DNA from 2 places in the Metallibacterium scheffleri genome. Region 1 is predicted to be linked to the other one. Evidence: predicted binding sites of a transcription regulator. Region 1 holds the regulator's gene; the other holds the start of a gene.
What was found. Region 1 encodes HrcA, which represses chaperone genes, less so after heat shock. Its sites were predicted from a motif close to TTNGCACTCNNNNNNNNNGAGTGCNAA; they were not measured.

Region 1 (4,079 bases):
CAGTTCATGAAACTTCTTGTCGTCCTCGCGGTGCGCCTCGGCATCGCTGACCATGCGCTGGATCTCGGCGTCGGACAGGCCCGAACCGGCCTTGATCTCGATCTTCTGCTCCTTGCCGGTGTTCTTGTCCTTGGCCGAGACGTGCAGGATGCCGTTGGCGTCGATGTCGAAGGTGACCTCGATCTGCGGCATGCCGCGCGGCGCGTTCTGGATGCCGGCCAGATCGAACTTGGCCAGCGATTTGTTGTAGCGCGCCTGTTCGCGCTCACCCTGCAGCACATGCACGGTCACCGCGGACTGGTTGTCCTCGGCGGTGGAAAACACCTGCGCGGCCTTGGTCGGGATGGTGGTGTTCTTCTCCACCAGCTTGGTCATGACGCCGCCCATGGTCTCGATGCCGAGGCTCAACGGGGTCACGTCCAGCAGCAGCACGTCCTTGACCGTGCCGCCCAGCACCGCGCCCTGGATCGCCGCGCCCACGGCCACGGCCTCGTCGGGGTTGACGTCCTTGCGCGGCTCCTTGCCGAAGAAATCCTTCACCGCTTCCTGCACCTTGGGCATGCGCGTCATGCCGCCGACCAGGATCACCTCGCTGATGTCGCCGACCTTGATGCCGGCGTCGTTGATCGCGGTACGGCACGGATCGATGGTGCGCTTGATCAGCGCCTCGACCAGCGCCTCCAGCTTGGCGCGCGTCAACTTGATGTTGAGGTGCTTGGGGCCGGACGCATCGGCGGTGACATAGGGCAAGTTGACGTCGGTCTGCTGCGCGCTGGACAGCTCGATCTTGGCGCGCTCGGCGGCGTCCTTCAGGCGTTGCAGCGCCAGCGGATCCTTGCGCAGGTCGATGCCCTGCTCCTTCTGGAACTCCTCGACCAGGTAATCGATGACGCGCATGTCGAAGTCCTCGCCACCGAGGAAGGTGTCGCCATTGGTGGCCAGCACCTCGAACTGCTTCTCGCCATCGACCTCGGCGATCTCGATGACGGAGACGTCGAAGGTGCCGCCGCCGAGGTCGTACACGGCGATCTTGCGATCCTTGCCGATGCTCTTGTCGAGGCCGTAGGCCAGCGCCGCGGCGGTAGGCTCGTTGATGATGCGCTTGACCTCCAGCCCGGCGATCTTGCCGGCATCCTTGGTCGCCTGGCGCTGGCTGTCGTTGAAGTAGGCCGGCACCGTGATGACCGCCTCGGTGACCGGCTCGCCCAGGTAATCCTCGGCGGTCTTCTTCATCTTCATCAGCACCTTGGCGGAGATTTCCGGCGGCGCCATGCGCTTGCCATCGGAGGTTTCCACCCAGGCATCGCCATTGTCGTGCTTGAGGATCTTGTAGGGCACGATGCCGAGGTCTTTCTGCACCTCGGCATCGGTGAACTTGCGCCCGATCAGGCGTTTCACCGCGTAAAAGGTGTTCTTGGGATTGGTCACCGCCTGGCGCTTGGCCGGCGCGCCGACCAGCACCTCGCCGTCCTTGGTGAAGGCGACGATCGAGGGCGTGGTGCGATCGCCCTCGGCGTTCTCGATCACGCGTGTGCTCGAGCCCTCCATGATGGCGACGCAGGAATTGGTGGTACCGAGGTCGATGCCGATGATCTTGGCCATGAGTCAGCTCCGGGGAAGTGGTGGATGTGTGGTGTTGCGGCCGCGGCCGCGCTGCTGATCAGGTGGGGCTGCTGCGCGCTGATTCAAGCGCCTGCCGCGCGCGCCACGGTGACCCGCGCCGGCCGCAGCAGGCGCTCGTTGAGCAGATAGCCCTTCTGCAGCACGGCGACCACGGTGTCGGGCGCGTGCCCTGGCGCATCGACCAGGCTCACGGCCTCATGGCGCTCGGCATCGAACGGCTGACCGAGGGGTTCGATGGCGCTGAGCCCATGCGCCTGCATCACGCGCTCCAGTTCCTTCAGGGTCAGCTCCATGCCGGCGCGCAGGCTGGCGGCGTCGGCGTTGGGAAGGGCAAGTCCGTGGCCCAGCGCGTCGGCCACGGTCAGCAGGTCACCGAGCACGCGTTCGTTGGCGAATTTGCGCGCCTGCTCCAGATCGCGCTGCAGGCGCTTGCGCTGGTTCTCGATCTCGGCGCGCTCGCGCAACATCATCTCGCGCGCGGCATTGGCGGCGTTCTCGGCCGCAGCCAGGCGCTCGCCGAGCGCGGTGAGGTCGGCATCGATGGAATCGGGGGTGTTCTCGGGGGACGTTTCAGGCGTGGTCATCGCTGCGGCTCATGGATGTTTGATGGCGAAAAGACCTGACGCGCGCCGCGCAACGATGCGGGACGACAACAGGCAATGCTTGGGGTTATGCGGGCGTGACGATGCGATTCAAGATGCCGCCGAGCAGATCGGCGCTGGTCTGCACGACCTGGATCACGCGGTCGTAAGCCATGCGCGTCGGCCCGATCACGCCGATGCTGCCGAGCACGCGACCCTGCACGCCATAGGTCGCGGTGACCATCGAGCAGCCGGCCAGCGGCGCGAAGCCGCTTTCCTCGCCGATGAACAGGCGCACGCCCGGCGCGGCGGCGCAATTCTCGAACAGCGCCAGCAATTCGCGCTTCTGCTGGAACGCCTCGAACAGGCTGCGCAGGCGCTGCAAGTCGGCCAGATCGTGCACCCCCATCAGGTTGGACTGACCGCTGACCATCAGGTCGGGGATGCTCTCCGGGCCGGGCTGCACGGCATGCGTGGCCAGTTCCACCGCGCCACCCAGCGCGCTGCGCAGCGCGCCGTCGGCGGCCTGCAGCTCATGCGCCAGGAGAGCACGGATTTCACCCAGGCGCATGCCGCAGAAGCCGGCGTTGAGCACCGTCGCGGCGCGCTCCAGATCGGCTGCGTCGGGGCGCCGCGTCATTTGCAGGATGCGGTTCTGGATGTGCTGATTGGCGAACACCAGCACCACCAGCACGCGCTCGTCGGGCAGCGCCACGAACTCGATCTGGCGCAGCGGCAAATCATCCTCGCGCGGTACCGTGACCATGCCGACGAACTGGGTCATGGCCGAGAGCAGCGCCGAAGCGCCGGTCGCCAGCTCGCGCGCGTCGCCCGGCATTTGTTGCAGACCACGCGCAAGGCGCTGCTGATCCGCCAGCGGCAGCGGCTTGATTTCCAGCAGGCTGTCGACGAACAGACGCAGGCCCTGCGGCGTGGGGACGCGCCCGGCCGAAGTGTGCGGCGAAGCCACCAGGCCGGCGTCCTCGAGGTCGGCCATGATGTTGCGGATCGTCGCCGGGCTCACTTCCAGCCCGGCCGAACGCGACAGCGTGCGCGAGCCGACCGGCTCGCCGCCGCTGAGGTATTGCTCGATCAGGCTGCGCAGCAACTGCCGCGCGCGCGCATCGAGACCGGGTGGATAGGCTGCCATGGACTGGGTTCGGACAAAGCTGCAGCATGGATAAGGCCTGCGCGGCCTGCTTGCAAGCCCCGTGAGCCAGGCCCGCCAGCCTGATGCATGCCGCGCGGCGTCGTGAAACTGCTGCGCCGGCCGCGCCGCGCCCATAGAATCACGCCATCATTCCCGCCATGCGCTGCACCATTTCATGCTGACGACGCTGTACGTTCGCGATCTGGCCGTGGTCGCCGAAGCCGAGATCACGCTGGGCGCCGGCCTGACCGTGGTCACTGGCGAGACCGGCGCCGGCAAGTCGCTGCTGGTCGATGCGTTGCTGCTGCTCGGCGGCGCACGCGCCGACGCCACGCTGGTGCGCAGCGGCGCGGAACGCGCCGAGGTCAGCGCCGAATTCGACCTCGCCGCCAGCCCCGCCGCGCGCGCTTGGCTGCACACGCAAGCCCTGGACGATGACGGGCACTGCAGCCTGCGCCGCGTGCTGGCCGCCGCGGGCGGTTCGCGCGCGTGGATCAACGGCCGCCCGGTGGCGCTGGCGCAGCTGGGCGAACTGGCCGCGCATCTGCTGGAGATCCACGGCCAGCACGAGCATCAGGCGCTGCTGCAGCGCGAGCAGCAACTGGCCCTGCTCGATGCCTACGGCGCGCACTCGGTGACCCTGCTGCAGGTGCGCGAGCTGGCCCAGCGCTTGCGCGCGCTGGCGCACGAGGCCGCGACGCTGGGCGATGGCAGCGAGCGCGATG
Region 2 (4,079 bases), on a different contig from region 1:
CGAAGTTGGAAGCCATCCTTGACGGCATGGGCATCGAAGTTCCACCCGCCGACGCACCGCAGACGATCACCACGCGCGCGCTGCTGGCCGAGCTACGGGGAGATTGCCATGGGACTGCGTGACCGATTGGACGCCCTGGAGAAGGCCCTGCAGCCGCCGGATGCCTACAGGCTGATCGTGCTACCGGATGGTGCAGACGAAGCAGCCTTGCGTGCTGAGTACCGCGAGCGCACCGGATACCGCGGGCCGCTGTTCGTGCTGTCGGAGGATGACGCGAGGTTGTGAGGTGGGGGGGTTGGACGCAGAAACAGCCCCCAGAGTGCCCCATAATCGGAGACGACAGCGGCGCAGCGGACTGCATGCCATGTAATACCTTGTATGTAAATGCTTTAACTCTGTGAGTCGCGCCACAATGCCGCTGTATCAGATGCAGTGGGCGCTGCGTGATGTGCAAGCGCCCGGCGCGTGGAGCCGTGGCTACAGCGGGGCGGGCGTACGCGTGGCGATCCTCGATTCCGGCATCGATTGCGGCAACGCGTGGCTGGCGCCGAACATCGACTTTTCCGCCGCCGCGTCGCTGGTGCCAGGCGAGGGCGTGTGCGTGCAGCCCGGCTTCTACTTCAATCACGGCACGCACGTCGCCGGCATCGTCGCGGCGCTGCCCAGCGGTTTCGGCAGTGTCGGCATCGCGCCGGGAGCCACGTTGATTCCGGTCAAGGTGTTGTCCGAGTTCACCGGCAGCGGCGCGTTCTCGTGGGTGCTGGGTGGGGTGGTGTATGCCGCCGATGAAGGCGCGGACGTGATCAACATGTCGCTGGGGGCCTACCCGATGCGCACCTCCGATCCGGACACGCAGGCCTATCTGCTGGCCTTTGGCCGTGCCGCCGAATACGCCAGGGCACGCGGCGCGGCGGTGATCGTGGCCGCAGGCAACGACGCCGCGCAGCTCGGTGCCGGTGGCGATGTCGGCGTGCCGGCCAGTGCGCCTGGCATGATTACCGTCTCGGCCAGTGGTCCGGCCGGTTGGGCCACCGGCAATCCGGCCTATGCGTGGCTGGACTACCTGGCCGACTACAGCGATTACGGCCCGCCCATCGCCAATGCCGGTCCCGGCGGCACGTTCTGGTATGCCTACGTGAACCCTGCGCAAGTCTGCAGCATCGCCGGCATTACGCGCAGCTGCTACGTATTCGACTCGGTGATCAGCACCATTCCAGGCGGCTGGAGCTGGGCTGCCGGCACCAGCATGGCTACCCCGGCGGCAGCGGCCGTGGCGGCGCTGGCGATCCAGCGCGGACGCATGACGACGGGCGCCAATCTGAGTCCGCAGGGTCTTGCCAATTTCCGCAAGACGCAGGTCGATTTCGTGCGCAATACGCTGCAAACCAGCAGCGATGACCGCGGCCCGCGCGGCCGCGATCCGTACTTCGGCTATGGCCGCGTCAATGCGGACAACGCCAGCAACGTCTTTTACCACGCACCGCGCGTGTCGCCGGCGCCGACCCCGCTGACCCCGCCCTACGCGCTGTAAACGGCGCGGATGCAATTATTGTTCGGCACAAGGACGTGCCGTGGTGTGTGCGGGCGCCCCGCTGGACACGCGCCCGCTCGCGGTTCATTGGCGTGGAAATGCGCTCTTCCCGCGCGCGCGCGCGCCGCCGCTACGCGCTGGCCCCTGCGCCGGCCTCCGCGCCGGCCCTTGAAATGCCCGCGCATGGCCACCAACTCAACGCGGTCGCCATGCTCTACCCGGCCACCAAGCTTGGGCCGGGAAGCCTGTGCGGGTAAACTTGGCACTCATTGCTACCGAGTGCTAGCAAGGCAGCAATCCCCTTTCATCAACCATCGTGGAGTTCCTATGAAATTGCGTCCGCTGCATGACCGCGTGATCGTCAAGCGTCTTGAAGAAGAGCGGGTATCCGCCGGTGGCATCGTCATTCCTGACAGTGCCGCCGAGAAGCCCAGCCGCGGCAAGGTGATCGCCGCCGGTCCCGGCAAAGTCAACGACGAAGGCAAGGTGCGCCCGCTCGATGTGAAGGCCGGCGACACCATCCTGTTCGGCAAGTGGTCCGGCACCGAAGTCAAGATCGATGGCGAGGAATTGCTCGTCATGAAGGAAGAAGACATCCAGGCCGTGATCGAAGGCTGAGCGCTCGCCGCGATCCGCACGCACATCCGCACCACCCCACATTTCGAGGAATCAACTCATGGCAGCCAAAGAAGTCCGTTTCAGTGAAGACGCCCGCGCGCGCATGTTGCGCGGCGTGAACATTCTCGCCAACGCGGTGAAGACCACGCTTGGCCCCAAGGGTCGCAATGTCGTGCTCGAAAAGAGCTACGGCGCTCCGACCATCACCAAGGACGGCGTGTCCGTGGCCAAGGAGATCGAGCTGGCCGACAAGTTCGAGAACATGGGCGCGCAGATGGTCAAAGAAGTCGCTTCCAAGACCTCCGACATCGCTGGCGACGGCACCACCACCGCCACCGTGCTGGCCCAGGCGATGCTCCGCGAGGGCATGAAGTCGGTCGCCGCGGGCATGAACCCGATGGATCTCAAGCGCGGCATCGACAAGGCGGTGTCCGCGGCCGTTGCCGAGCTGAAGAAGCTGTCCAAGCCCTCCGCCGATTCCAAGTCCATCGCCCAGGTCGGCACCATCTCGGCCAACGGTGACGAGAATATCGGCAAGCTCATCGCCGAGGCCATGGACAAGGTCGGCAAGGAAGGCGTGATCACCATCGAGGACGGCTCCGGTCTGGAGAACGAGCTCGACGTGGTCGAGGGCATGCAGTTCGATCGCGGCTACCTGTCGCCGTATTTCGTCAACAACCAGCAGTCGATGCAGGCGGATCTGGAAGATCCCTACATCCTGCTGCACGACAAGAAAATCTCCAACGTGCGCGAGCTGCTGCCCGTGCTCGAGGCCGTGGCCAAGTCCGGCAAGCCGCTGCTGATCGTCGCCGAGGAAGTCGAGGGCGAGGCGCTGGCTACGCTGGTGGTCAACACCATCCGCGGCATCGTCAAGGTGTGCGCGGTCAAGGCGCCGGGCTTCGGCGATCGGCGCAAGGCGATGCTGGAAGACATGGCCATCCTCACCGGCGGCCAGGTGATCTCGGAAGAGGTCGGCCTGCAGCTGGAGAAGGTCACCCTGAAGGATCTGGGCCGCGCCAAGAAGGTGCAGGTGGCCAAGGAAAACACCACCATCATCGATGGCGCCGGCGATACCAAGGCGATCGAGGCGCGCATCAAGCAGGTCAAGGCGCAGATCGAGGACACCTCCTCCGATTACGACCGCGAGAAGCTGCAGGAGCGCGTGGCCAAGCTGGCCGGTGGCGTGGCGGTGATCAAGGTCGGTGCCGCGACCGAGGTCGAGATGAAGGAAAAGAAGGCGCGCGTCGAGGACGCCCTGCACGCCACGCGTGCGGCGGTCGAGGAAGGCGTGGTGCCGGGCGGCGGCGTGGCGCTGATCCGCGCCATGGCGGCGGTCAAGTCGCTGAAGGGTGACAACGAGGACCAGGAGCACGGCATCGCCCTGGCGCGTCGCGCCATGGAAACGCCGCTGCGCGAAATCGTCGCCAACGCCGGTGCAGAGCCCAGCGTGGTGCTGGCCAAGGTCGCCGAAGGCAAGGGCACGTTCGGCTACAACGCCGCCACCGGCCAGTTCGGCGACATGATCGAGATGGGTATCCTCGATCCGACCAAGGTGACGCGCACCGCGCTGCAGAACGCGGCATCGATCGCCGGTCTGATGATCACCACCGAGGCCATGATCGCCGAGGCGCCGAAGAAGGACGAGAAGGCTCCGGCCGGCGGCGGTGACATGGGCGGCATGGGTGGCATGGGCGGCATGGATTTCTGATCCAGGCGTTCACGCTGCAGGCAACGCACGAAGCCCCGCATCGCGGGGCTTCGTTTTTGCGGTCTGCGCGCGCCATGCGGCGGAACTTTGCCGGCACAGGTGTGGTCCATGCGAAACCATGAGTGATTCCGACCACGGCCTGACCACTGCCCGGCGCCGCGCCAGTCGCGCGCGTGCCGCGTGGTTGCTGGCCGCGCCGCTGATCGTCCTGTTCGCGCTGGG

Region 2: groES (co-chaperone GroES) is a predicted target of HrcA. The motif match lies at 1,791-1,817, and genes of this name have one in related genera.

Annotation. Positions count from the first base shown of each region.
Region 1 is NZ_LDOS01000002.1:743,937-748,015, reverse strand. It holds gene dnaK (molecular chaperone DnaK) at 1-1,602, opposite strand, end outside; gene Mschef_RS08500 (nucleotide exchange factor GrpE) at 1,686-2,207, opposite strand; gene hrcA (heat-inducible transcriptional repressor HrcA) at 2,293-3,354, opposite strand; gene recN (DNA repair protein RecN) at 3,530-4,079, shown strand, end outside.
Region 2 is NZ_LDOS01000001.1:264,015-268,093, reverse strand. It holds gene Mschef_RS18235 (hypothetical protein) at 1-122, shown strand, start outside; gene Mschef_RS17560 (hypothetical protein) at 109-285, shown strand; gene Mschef_RS01165 (S8 family serine peptidase) at 398-1,531, shown strand; gene groES (co-chaperone GroES) at 1,859-2,149, shown strand; gene groL (chaperonin GroEL) at 2,208-3,857, shown strand; gene Mschef_RS01150 (SCO family protein) at 3,976-4,079, shown strand, end outside.